Linked DNA regions of Diaphorobacter ruginosibacter. The protein of the gene in region 2 interacts with the protein of the main gene of each other region in a pairwise test. Links are inferred from orthologs where the notes say so. Each region holds a gene or a part of one and is shown on either strand. Other genes may lie near its edges.

Region 1 (5,498 bases), 200 kb from region 2 along the record:
CTTGCGAGAGAGCTGGAACCGTTGCTTGCCAGCGGCGACGGAGAGCAACTGGATCCATCGACTGCGGGGCTGTTGCGCTATCTGCAGGAGCCTGCAGCACGGGGGGCTTAACCCCCTCATTGGTGCAAACCTCTATTGGGGTCTGATGTGCTTCTGGTGATAGTGGTTGATTCAATTCCTCCACATCAACCAGGAAGGACACTTCATCATGAAGTTTGTTTTGACCCGCCTCGTGCTGGCCGGCATGCTGGCCGCAGGCGGCGCTGCACAGGCGCAGGTACAAGCGCAAGCACAGGCCCCTGCCCAACCCCAAGGCAGCACCTTCGACAAGATCCAGAGCACCGGCAAGATCGTGCTTGGAGTGCGCGAGAGCTCGGCCCCCATGGCCTATGCCATTGGTGCGGAGCGCAAGTATGCGGGCTACCACGTCGAGCTGTGCGAGAAGGTGATGGCGCGCGTCGCTCCCAAGGCGAAGATCGAATATATGGCGCTCACGGCCCAGAACACGATGCCGCTCGTCGAGAACGGCACGGTGGACATGGGCTGCGGCCCGACCACCAACAACCTCGCACGCCAGCGCCAGGTGTCGTTTGCCGTCACCACCTACGTGAGCCAGGTGCGCATGGCGGTGCGAGCCGATTCGGGCATCACCTCGTTCAAGCAACTGGATGGACGGAACATCGCCGCATCGGCCGGAACGACGGCGGTGCAACTGCTGCGCAAATATGGCAAGGACAACAACGTCAACCTGCCCACCGCCCTCGGCAAGGATCACTACGAGAGCTTCCTGATGCTCGAGTCCGGCCGCGCCGATGCCTTCGTGCTCGACGACAACCTGCTCGCCGGCGTGATCGCCAGCAGCAAGAACCCGGAGGGCTACAAGATCATCGGTGAAGTGCTGGGCTCCGAGCCCATCGCCCTGCTGTTCCGCAAGGACGACCCGACCTTCAAGAAGGCTGTCGACGGAGCCCTGATCGAGATGATGAAGTCGGGCGAGGTGGCCAAGGTCTACGACAAGTGGTTCATGCAGCCGATTCCACCGACCAACAAACCGCTCAATCTGCCCATGAGCGACACGCTCAAGCAACTGCTGCAGGAGCCTAACGACAAGCCGCTCGAGGCTTACGCAAGCAACTAACGGAATCGACGGGGCTGGCATGGCAATGCATGGGGCGCTGCTTCATTGCAGGTTTCTGCTTCCCATGTTGGAGGGCGGAGGCCGGGAGCAATCCCGGCCTCGGAAAACAACTCCACAGCAAGCGCCAATGTTCCACATGACATCATGAGCAAGAAACAAAAAACCCGCAGATCCAAAGACCTGCGGGTTTTTTGTTTGGAATGACTTCCGGAATCGACGGCTGGAGCCTCTACCCACCAGCCGCCGACGACAGGGGCAATTACATGCCCATGCCGCCCATGCCACCCATGCCGCCCATGTCGGGCATACCGCCGGCAGGTGCGTCATCCTTCGGAGCCTCTGCCACCATGGCTTCGGTCGTCAGCAGCAGGGAAGCCACGGAAGCGGCGTTCTGCAGTGCAGTACGGGTCACCTTGGTTGGGTCCAGGATACCCATTTCCAGCATGTCGCCGTAGGTGTCGTTGGCAGCGTTGAAGCCGTAGTTGCCGTTGCCGTTCAGCACGGCGTTCACGACCACCGATGGCTCGCCACCGGCGTTGGCCACGATTTCACGCAGCGGAGCTTCCACGGCCTTGAGCACCAGCTTGATGCCGGCGTCTTGCTCGGCATGGCCTGTGGACAGAGCGCCCACGGCTTGCTTGGCGCGCAGCAGGGCCACGCCACCACCGGCCACGATGCCTTCTTCCACAGCAGCGCGGGTAGCGTGCAGGGCGTCTTCCACGCGGGCCTTCTTTTCCTTCATTTCGACTTCGGTGGCAGCGCCCACCTTGATCACGGCAACGCCGCCGGCCAGCTTGGCCACGCGCTCTTGCAGCTTCTCGCGGTCGTAGTCGGAAGTCGCTTCTTCGATCTGCACGCGGATTTGCTTCACGCGGGCTTCGATGTCAGCGCCAGCGCCAGCGCCGTCGATGATGATGGTGTTTTCCTTGCCCACTTCGATGGTCTTGGCCTGGCCCAGGTCGGCCAGGGTGACCTTCTCGAGGGACATGCCGACTTCTTCAGCGATGACCTTGCCGCCCGTCAGGATGGCGATGTCTTCCAGCATGGCCTTGCGGCGGTCGCCGAAGCCAGGAGCCTTCACAGCCACGACCTTCAGGATGCCGCGGATGGTGTTGACCACGAGGGTCGCCAGGGCTTCGCCTTCGACTTCTTCAGCGATGATCAGCAGCGGACGGCCAGCCTTCGCCACTTGCTCCAGCGTGGGCAGCAGGTCGCGGATGTTGCTGATCTTCTTGTCGAACAGCAGCACGAAGGGGTTGTCCAGAATAGCGGCTTGCTTTTCGGGGTTGTTGATGAAGTAGGGCGACAGGTAGCCGCGGTCGAACTGCATGCCTTCGACGACGTCGAGTTCGTTTTCCAGGCTCTTGCCGTCTTCAACGGTGATCACGCCTTCCTTGCCGACCTTGTCCATTGCGTCGGCAATGATCTTGCCCACGGACTCATCGGAGTTGGCGGAAATGGAGCCAACCTGGGCGATTTCCTTGGAAGTGGTGGTGGCCTTGGACTGGTTCTTCAGCTGTTCGACCAGGGCTGCAACAGCCTTGTCGATACCGCGCTTCAGGTCCATGGGGTTCAGGCCGGCGGCAACGTACTTGGAGCCTTCGCGCACGATGGCCTGGGCCAGCACGGTGGCGGTGGTGGTGCCGTCACCGGCGATGTCGTTGGTCTTGGAGGCCACTTCCTTCACGAGCTGGGCGCCCATGTTCTGCAGCTTGTCCTTGAGTTCGATTTCCTTGGCCACGGACACACCGTCCTTGGTCACGGTAGGAGCGCCGAACGAACGCTCCAGAACCACGTTGCGGCCCTTCGGGCCCAGGGTCACCTTGACTGCGTTGGCGAGGATGTTCACACCTTCAACCATGCGGGCGCGTGCTTCGCCGCCGAAAACTACGTCTTTTGCTGCCATGTTTGGCTCCTAAAGAAATTCTTGAATGGGGTTTTTCAGATGAAGAGAAAAGAAAAGCCGGCCCGCTGCAACCGGTCGGGTGGGCGGGCCTTCAAGCCGCTTGCGGGCTTACTTTTCGACGACCGCGAACAGGTCGTCTTCTTTCATCACGAGGAGTTCGTCGCCGTTCACCTTCACGGACTGGCCGGAATACTTGCCGAACAGGACGCGGTCGCCGACCTTCACGTTCAGGGCGATCAGGGCGCCCTTGTCGTCACGCTTGCCGGGGCCCACGGCCACGACTTCGCCCTGGTCAGGCTTCTCGGCGGCGCTGTCGGGGATCACGATGCCCGAAGCTGTCTTGGTTTCGTTCTCGAGGCGCTTGACGATCACGCGATCGTGCAGGGGACGCAGATTCATACCTACTCCTGATGTTTCAACTGGATTGATTGAATGAAGAAGAAGCTGGGCCGGATTGTCCCGGACCCACGTTACAACTTTGTGCCGATGGAACTTGTTAGCACTCAAGGGCATCGAGTGCTAATAATAAGGCAATTCTTTGGCATTTCAAGGGGTAGGTGATTCACAAAGTGGATCCGGAGGCATACCCATCCGGGAAAATACGTGGATCAGCCCCTCCAGCCGACGGCCCATGACGCCGTCCCATTCCACGAGCAATGCGAATTCTTCATACATCCGACTGGCACCTCGGCCAGAACTTCATGGGCAAGAGCCGGCAGGCAGAGCATGCGGCGCTCATAGACTGGTTGCTCGTGCAGGTGCGGGAGCACACGGTGGATGCGGTGATGATCGCCGGCGACATCTTCGACACAGGCACGCCGCCCAGCTATGCGCGCGAGCTGTACAGCGAACTCGTGGTGCGCCTGCATGAGGCGCGAACGGCCTTGCTGCTGCTGGGCGGCAACCATGACTCCGTTGCGACGCTGCGAGAGAGCAGCGCCTTGCTGGCGCAGCTGTCCACGCATGTCTACCCTTCAGCGTCCGACCCGCAGACCCATGTGCGGGTGCTGCCGCGCCGCGCGGCGGATGCGGGCCATGCAGCCCCCAGGCCGGGCTGCATCGTCTGCGCGATTCCCTTCATCCGTCCGCGGGACGTGGTGACCTCGGAATTTGGCCAGAGCGCCCAGGACCGTCAGCAGCAGATGCAGAAGGCCATAGGCCAGTACTACCGCAACGTGTATGCGGCCGCTTGCGCGAAGCAGGGCGAGATCGAACAGCAGACCGGCGAGCGCCTGCCGATCATCGCGACAGGTCACCTCACGACCGTGGGTGCGAGCAGCAGTGAATCGGTGCGCGAGATCTATGTAGGCACGCTCGATGCATTTCCTACCTCGGAATTTCCTCCTGTCGACTACCTCGCGCTCGGCCACATCCACAGGCCCCAGAAAGTGGGGGGGCATGAGCACATCCGCTACAGCGGCTCGCCGATCACACTGAGTTTTGATGAGCTGGGACAGTCCAAGCAGGTGCTGCTGGTGGACGTGGACGCATCGGGCCTGCAGGCGGTCACCGAGCTGGCCGTGCCGATCTTCCAGCCGATGATGAGCGTGCGGGGTGATCTGGGCTACATCACGGAAACGTTGCCGCGCATTGCGCAGCAGGCGGGCGCGGGACAGACGGTCTGGCTGGAGATCACCGTCACCACCGACGACTATCTCGCGGACCTGCCCGCGCGCATCCAGAAGCTGGTCGAAGGCCTGCCGCTCGAGGTGCTGCGCATTCGCCGAGAGCGCGGGCAGACCATGGCACAGCTGTTCGACAACAGCGGCGCGACGCTGGACGAACTCGATCCGCATGACGTCTTTGCGCGCAGGCTTGAGCACGAACCCGACATGGATGCAGCGCTGCGCGGTGCGGTCACGCAGCGCTATGGACAGGTCGTCGATGCGGTGAAGGCAGGCGACGATGCGAACGCGGAAGGCGGAGAAAGCAGGGTATCGGCATGAAGATCCGGCGTCTCCAACTTCGCAATCTCAACTCGCTCAAGGGCGACTGGGAAATCGACTTCACCACGCCTCCGCTGTCGGAAAGCAGCCTGTTCGCGATCACGGGCCCGACGGGCGCGGGCAAGTCGACCCTGCTGGACGCCATCTGCCTCGCGCTCTATCACGAGACGCCGCGTTTGGGCACGCAGTCCAAGTCGGTCAACGACATCATGACGCGGCATACGGCCGACTGCAGTGCGGAGCTGGAGTTCGAGGTGCGCGGCGAGGTCTATCGAGCCTCCTGGAGCCAGCGCCGCGCGCGCGACAGGGTGGATGGCGCGCTGCAATCGCCCCAGGTCGAGCTGGCCCGGGGCGACGGCACGGTGCTCACGCGGCACGTGAGCGAAAAACTCAAGCAGATCACGGAGATCACGCGGCTCGACTTCCCGCGCTTCACCCGATCGATGCTGCTCGCGCAAGGCGGCTTTGCCGCGTTTCTCAATGCCAACGCGAATGATCGCGCGGAGCT
Region 2 (5,630 bases):
ATGGCCGACATGAAGGCCGACGGCACTTCCGCCAAGATCGCCACGCAGTGGTTCGGCAAGGACATCATCAAGTAAGCAACAAGTCCGGCGGCCCTTCATGAGGGGGCGCCGGGTTTTCTTCGTGACACCGCGGTGCTGGCTTCCCTTGCGCTGCGGTGTTCTCGCGTAAAGCGATGCGCGCCTTGCATCGCAGGCGCCGACGGCATGGGCCGCGCGCTTCCGGAGCTCTCAAGCTTTCCGTATGGACTACGTTCTCTCCCTTCTCGGACCACTTGCCCAGGGTGCCACCGTCACCCTGAAGTTGTTCGCGATCACGCTGCTGCTGGCCGTTCCGCTGGGACTGGTGCTGGCGCTGGCACGCGTCTCTCATTTCAAGCCGCTGTCCACGCTGGTCAACGGCTACATCTGGCTGATGCGCGGCACGCCGCTCATGCTGCAGATGCTGTTCATCTATTTCGCGCTGCCGTTCGTGCCCGTGATCGGCGTGCGCCTGCCTGATTTTCCTGCCGCCGTGGTGGCCTTCGCGCTGAACTACGCGGCCTATTTCGCGGAAATCTTCCGTGCGGGCATTCTCTCGGTCGACCGCGGCCAGTATGAAGCGGCCAAGGTGCTGGGCATGAGCTACCCGCAGACCATGCGCCGCATCGTGCTGCCGCAGATGGTGCGCAGCATCCTGCCGCCCATGAGCAACGAAACGATCACGCTGGTGAAGGACACCTCGCTGATCTACGTGCTGGCCCTGAACGACCTGCTGCGCGCGGCGCGCGGTTTCGTGCAGCGCGACTTCACGACCACGCCCTTCATCGTGGCCGCAGCCTTCTATCTGATCATGACGCTGGTGCTCACCTGGGGCTTCCAGCGCCTGGAAAAACGCTATGCCAAATATGACGAATGACGCGACGCAGCAGCCGACGATGATCGATGCGCGCGACATCAGGAAGGCATTCGGCGCAACCCAGGTGCTGCGCGGCGTGTCGCTCAAGCTATCCCAGGGTGAGGTGGTGGCCGTGATCGGGCCCTCGGGCTCGGGCAAGAGCACCTTCCTGCGCTGCCTGAATCACCTGGAGACCATCGACAGCGGCACGATCACCGTCGAGGGGCGGACGCTGGCCTCCACGGACGCCGAGGGCCAATGCAGCTATGCATCCGAAGCCGAGGTGCGCAGCATCTGCCGCAAGATGGGCATGGTGTTCCAGCACTTCAACCTGTTTCCGCACCTGACCGTGCTGGAGAACATCATCGAGGCGCCGATGGTCGTGCAGAAGGTCTCGCGCGACGAGGCCATCGCGCGTGCCGAGAAACTGCTCGCGAAGGTGGGCCTGTCTGCCAAGCGGGACAACTATCCGTCGCGCCTGTCCGGCGGCCAGAAGCAACGCGTGGCGATCGCACGCGCCCTGGCGATGGAGCCCGACATCATGCTGTTCGACGAGCCGACCTCGGCGCTCGATCCGGAGCTGACCGGCGAAGTGCTGCGCACCATGCGCGAGTTGGCCGACGAACGCATGACCATGCTGGTGGTCACGCACGAAATGGGCTTTGCACGCGAGGTCGCGAACACGGTGGTGTTCATGGACCAGGGCGAACTCATCGAGGCGCGGCCCGCGCAGGAGTTCTTCGCCGATCCGCGCCATGAGCGCGCGAAGGCGTTCCTTAACCACATGCTGTGATCTCCGTGCTCCAAACGAAAAACGCAACCCTCGAGGTTGCGTTTTTGCTGGTGCCGTCCTAGCCCGCCCTGATCACCACGGGCGGGAGTTCCGCGGGATCACGCACTTCCTCCAGCGTGTCGCCGCGCCGGATCGGCTGCGCGGGCTGCGCCAGCAGGTCGCGCACGAAGTTCGGCTGGGCCAGCAGCGCCTGGTGCATTGCACCGTTGTAGAGCTGCAGGGAGCCGATTCCGCGCTCCGCGATGCGGCGATCGACCTCCTCGGTACCGAGCAGTGCCGGATCGGTCTGCTCCGATGCCATCGCCATGCACCACAGCGTGCCATACAGAGGCACGTACTGCAGATACGGACGGAACACCGGAAACACTGTGCGCACCGAGGCGGCGATGCGTGCCAGGCTCTTCGGCAGGTGGATGGGTGAGCCGAGGTGCAGGGAGATCACGCCGCCGGGAGCGAGAGCACGGCGACAGCTTTCGTAGAACTCCACGGTGTAGAGATCGGTGGCAGGGCCGAAGGGGTCCGTGAGGTCCAGTACGATCTGATCGAAGCGTTCGCCTTCGCCTGCGCTCGTTTGGCCGAGAAAGCTGCGCGCATCGCCGATGCGTATCTCGAGGCGTGGATCATCGAACGCACCGTGGTGGATGTCGGCCAGCCATTTGCGCGACACCGCGATCACCTGCTCGTCGAGTTCGGCCAGCACCACACGCTCGATCTGCGGCAGCTTGAGCAGCTCCTCGGCCGCGCCGCCATCACCTCCGCCCACCACCAGGGCCCGGCGCACACCGGGATGGGCGATGGCTGGAAGATGCACCATGGGCTCGTGGTAGAAGAATTCGTCGCGCTCCGATGTCATGAAGCAGTCGTCGATGCGCATCACGCGGCCGAACTGTGCGTTCTCGAACACCTCGATGTGTTGCCACTGCGACTGCATGCTGGCCAGCAGGTGGCTGTTCTTCAGGTAGAAACCGAAGTCATGATTGAGCCGCTCGGCCGCATACGACTGGGTTGCGGCCTGCTTGATTTCCGAGGCTGCCATGTCAGGCGCGCTCGACGCTGTGCAGATGCGGGTCATTCGGATTGAATGCGGCCATCAGGTCGTCGAACAGCTTCTGGGCCTTGGGGCGGTTGTTGCTCGTGTAGTTGCAGACGTAGACGTCGAGCGTGACATAGCCCGATTCGGGCCAGGTGTGGATCGACAGGTGCGACTCGGCGAGCACGACGACGCCGGTCACGCCACCGCCTTCGCCAAAACTGTGGAACAGGCTGCCCACGGTAGTGAGCCCGGCGGTGGTCACGAGCTCCTTGCAGAATGATTCCAGATATCCGGCATCCAGCATCAGGCGGCTGTCGCAGAGACAACCGTAGAGATCGCCGATCAGGTGCAGGCCGGTGGCCGAGCGGGAGACGGGCGAGGTCTTGATGGGGATGGCGTTCTGGACGTGGTTCTTCATTGAGCTAAAGCCCTTTCGTTGGGAGGAAGGTGTAGCAAAAAAACGGCAGTCCCGTTTCCGTCAGGAACACAGGGAAGCCGGCGGATCGATGGCGCCGAGCCACGGCTGGAGGCGGCAGGGGCTTGCTGCCTGAGGGACAGGCAGCGTCCATTTCCAGTCCGTGAGCAGGCTGGGCAGGGGCGGGTCGCGCAGGCGCCCGCAGTCTGTGCCCATCGTGGCAGGAAAGGGACCAGTATAGTCAAGCACCATTTGCGAAACAGTCCGTTCAACACTCGGTTTCGCCCGGGAAAAGGGTTTCCCCCTATGATGTGCGGTTGCTCGCGCGTGATTTATCTTGATTTTGCGCAAGCATTTCAACCTCAACAACATGCAACCAGTCGCACCCATCGCCAACGCTCCGCTCGTGGAATTGCGCAATGTCCAGTTCGGATATGGCGATCGCACGATCCTGCGCGACGTATCCCTCAGCATTCCGCGCGGGAAGGTCACGGCGTTGATGGGTGCATCCGGTGGCGGCAAGACCACGGTGCTGCGCCTGATCGGCGGCCAGCAGGTCGCGCAGGGCGGCGAGGTGCTGTTCGACGGCCGCAATGTCGGTGCGATGGACATGCAGGCGTTGTACGCCGCACGCCGGCGCATGGGCATGCTGTTCCAGTTCGGTGCGCTGTTCACCGACATGAGCGTGTTCGAGAACGTGGCCTTTCCGCTGCGCGAGCACACCGATCTCTCGGACGAACTGATCCGCGACATCGTGCTCATGAAGCTCAACGCCGTGGGGCTGCGCGGTGCGCGCGACCTCATGCCCAGCCAGATCTCGGGCGGCATGGCGCGGCGCGTGGCGCTGGCCCGTGCGATCGCCCTCGATCCCGAGCTGATCATGTACGACGAGCCCTTCGCCGGACTCGACCCGATATCTCTGGGCACGGCGGCACAGCTGATCCGCCAGCTCAACGATGCCATGGGCCTGACCACCATCATCGTGTCGCACGACCTGGAGGAGACCTTCAGGCTGGCCGACCATGTCGTCATTCTGGGTGCGGGCACGATCGCGGCCCAGGGCTCGCCCGACGAGGTGCGCAACAGCACCGACCCGCTGGTACATCAATTCGTCAATGCGCTGCCGACCGGCCCCGTGCCGTTCCACCATCCGGGCCCGAGCGTGGCCCAGGATTTCGGCCCGGTCGGCGCCACGCCAGGAGGTTCCGCATGAGTTGGTGGCGTCCCTCCCACATCGGCCTCGCGGTCCGCAGCAAGCTGGCCGACATCGGCGCGGGTGCGCGGCTGTTCTGGCGGCTGCTCACGCTGGGCGGCACTGCGCTCGGCCGTTTCGGGCTGGTGCGCGACCAGGTGCACTTCCTGGGAAATTATTCGCTCTCGATCATCGCCATGTCGGGCCTGTTCGTGGGCTTTGTGCTGGCGCTGCAGGGCTACAACGTGCTGCAGATCTATGGCTCGACGAATGCCCTGGGCCTGGTCGTCACGCTGGGACTGGTGCGCGAACTCGGCCCGGTGGTGACAGCGCTGCTGTTTGCGGGCCGGGCCGGGACTTCGCTCACGGCCGAGATCGGCCTCATGCGTGCGGGCGAGCAGCTGTCCGCGATGGAGATGATGGCCGTCGATCCGGTCAAGCGCATCCTGGTGCCCCGCTTCTGGGGCGGCGTGATCGCCATGCCGCTGCTGGCGGCGGTGTTCAGCGCGGTCGGCGTGATCGGCGGCTGGATCGTCGGCGTCGTCATGCTGGGTGTCGATCCGGGTGCCTTCTGGGGGGCGATGCAAAGCAGTGTCGATGTCTGGAAGGATGTGGGCAATGGCGTCGTCAAGAGCATCGTGTTCGGCGTGGCCGTGACGTTTGTCGCCGTGCTGCAGGGCTATGTGGCCAAGCCGACGCCTGAAGGCGTGTCGCGTGCCACCACGCGCACCGTCGTGATTGCATCGCTGTCCGTGCTGGGGCTGGACTTCCTGCTCACGGCGCTGATGTTCAGCATCTGACGGAGCGGGCGGCAATGGATTCGAATCGAACGGTTGAGAGCGAAGAGACTGGTATCTCGGGATTACGGAGAAAGTAGCAAACCATGCAGCAATCCAAGAATGATGTCTGGGTCGGCCTGTTCGTGCTGTTGGGCGCGGCCGCGCTCGTATTCCTTGCACTGCAGTCCGCCAACCTGCTGAGCCTGAACTGGAAGTCGGGCTACAACGTGACGGCGCGCTTCGACAATATCGGCGGCCTCAAGCCCAAGGCGGCGGTGCGCAGCGCCGGCGTGGTGGTGGGGCGCGTGCAGTCGATCGGCTTCAACGACGAGACGTTCCAGGCCAACGTGCACCTGGAGCTCGACAAGCAATACAAGTTTCCCAAGGACAGCTCCCTGAAGATCCTCACCAGCGGTCTGCTGGGCGATCAGTACATCGGAATCGAAGCCGGCGCTGACGAGGCAAATCTGGCGGAAGGTGACACAATCACATCCACCCAATCGGCCGTGGTACTGGAAAACCTGATTGGCCAGTTCCTCTACAA

The links.
Region 1: the proteins of H9K76_RS04485 (region 2) and groL interact in binary tests that used the Escherichia coli proteins (3 or more experiments, as listed by UniProt). The link is inferred for Diaphorobacter ruginosibacter from one-to-one orthologs.

Annotation. Positions count from the first base shown.
Region 1 is NZ_CP060714.1:792,710-798,207, forward strand. Bases 722-3,635 are described here. They hold groL (chaperonin GroEL), read right to left. Parts: upstream 3,045-3,635; coding sequence 1,398-3,044; downstream 722-1,397. Other genes in these bases: H9K76_RS03625 (transporter substrate-binding domain-containing protein), read left to right, coding at 722-1,138; H9K76_RS03635 (co-chaperone GroES), read right to left, coding at 3,153-3,443. Also shown: pgi (glucose-6-phosphate isomerase), read left to right, coding at 1-111; more of H9K76_RS03625, read left to right, coding at 209-721; exonuclease subunit SbcD, read left to right, coding at 3,701-4,990; H9K76_RS03645 (AAA family ATPase), read left to right, coding at 4,987-5,498.
Region 2 is NZ_CP060714.1:987,039-992,668, forward strand. What follows is about bases 2,461-5,406. They hold H9K76_RS04485 (ABC transporter ATP-binding protein), read left to right. Parts: upstream 2,461-3,485; coding sequence 3,486-4,328; downstream 4,329-5,406. Other genes in these bases: speE (polyamine aminopropyltransferase), read right to left, coding at 2,461-2,703; speD (adenosylmethionine decarboxylase), read right to left, coding at 2,705-3,118; mlaE (lipid asymmetry maintenance ABC transporter permease subunit MlaE), read left to right, coding at 4,325-5,107; mlaD (outer membrane lipid asymmetry maintenance protein MlaD), read left to right, coding at 5,191-5,406. Outside these bases: H9K76_RS04460 (amino acid ABC transporter substrate-binding protein), read left to right, coding at 1-75; H9K76_RS04465 (amino acid ABC transporter permease), read left to right, coding at 242-895; H9K76_RS04470 (amino acid ABC transporter ATP-binding protein), read left to right, coding at 876-1,667; more of speE, read right to left, coding at 1,726-2,460; more of mlaD, read left to right, coding at 5,407-5,630. UniProt on the Escherichia coli protein: Part of the ABC transporter complex MlaFEDB, which is involved in a phospholipid transport pathway that maintains lipid asymmetry in the outer membrane by retrograde trafficking of phospholipids from the outer membrane to the inner membrane.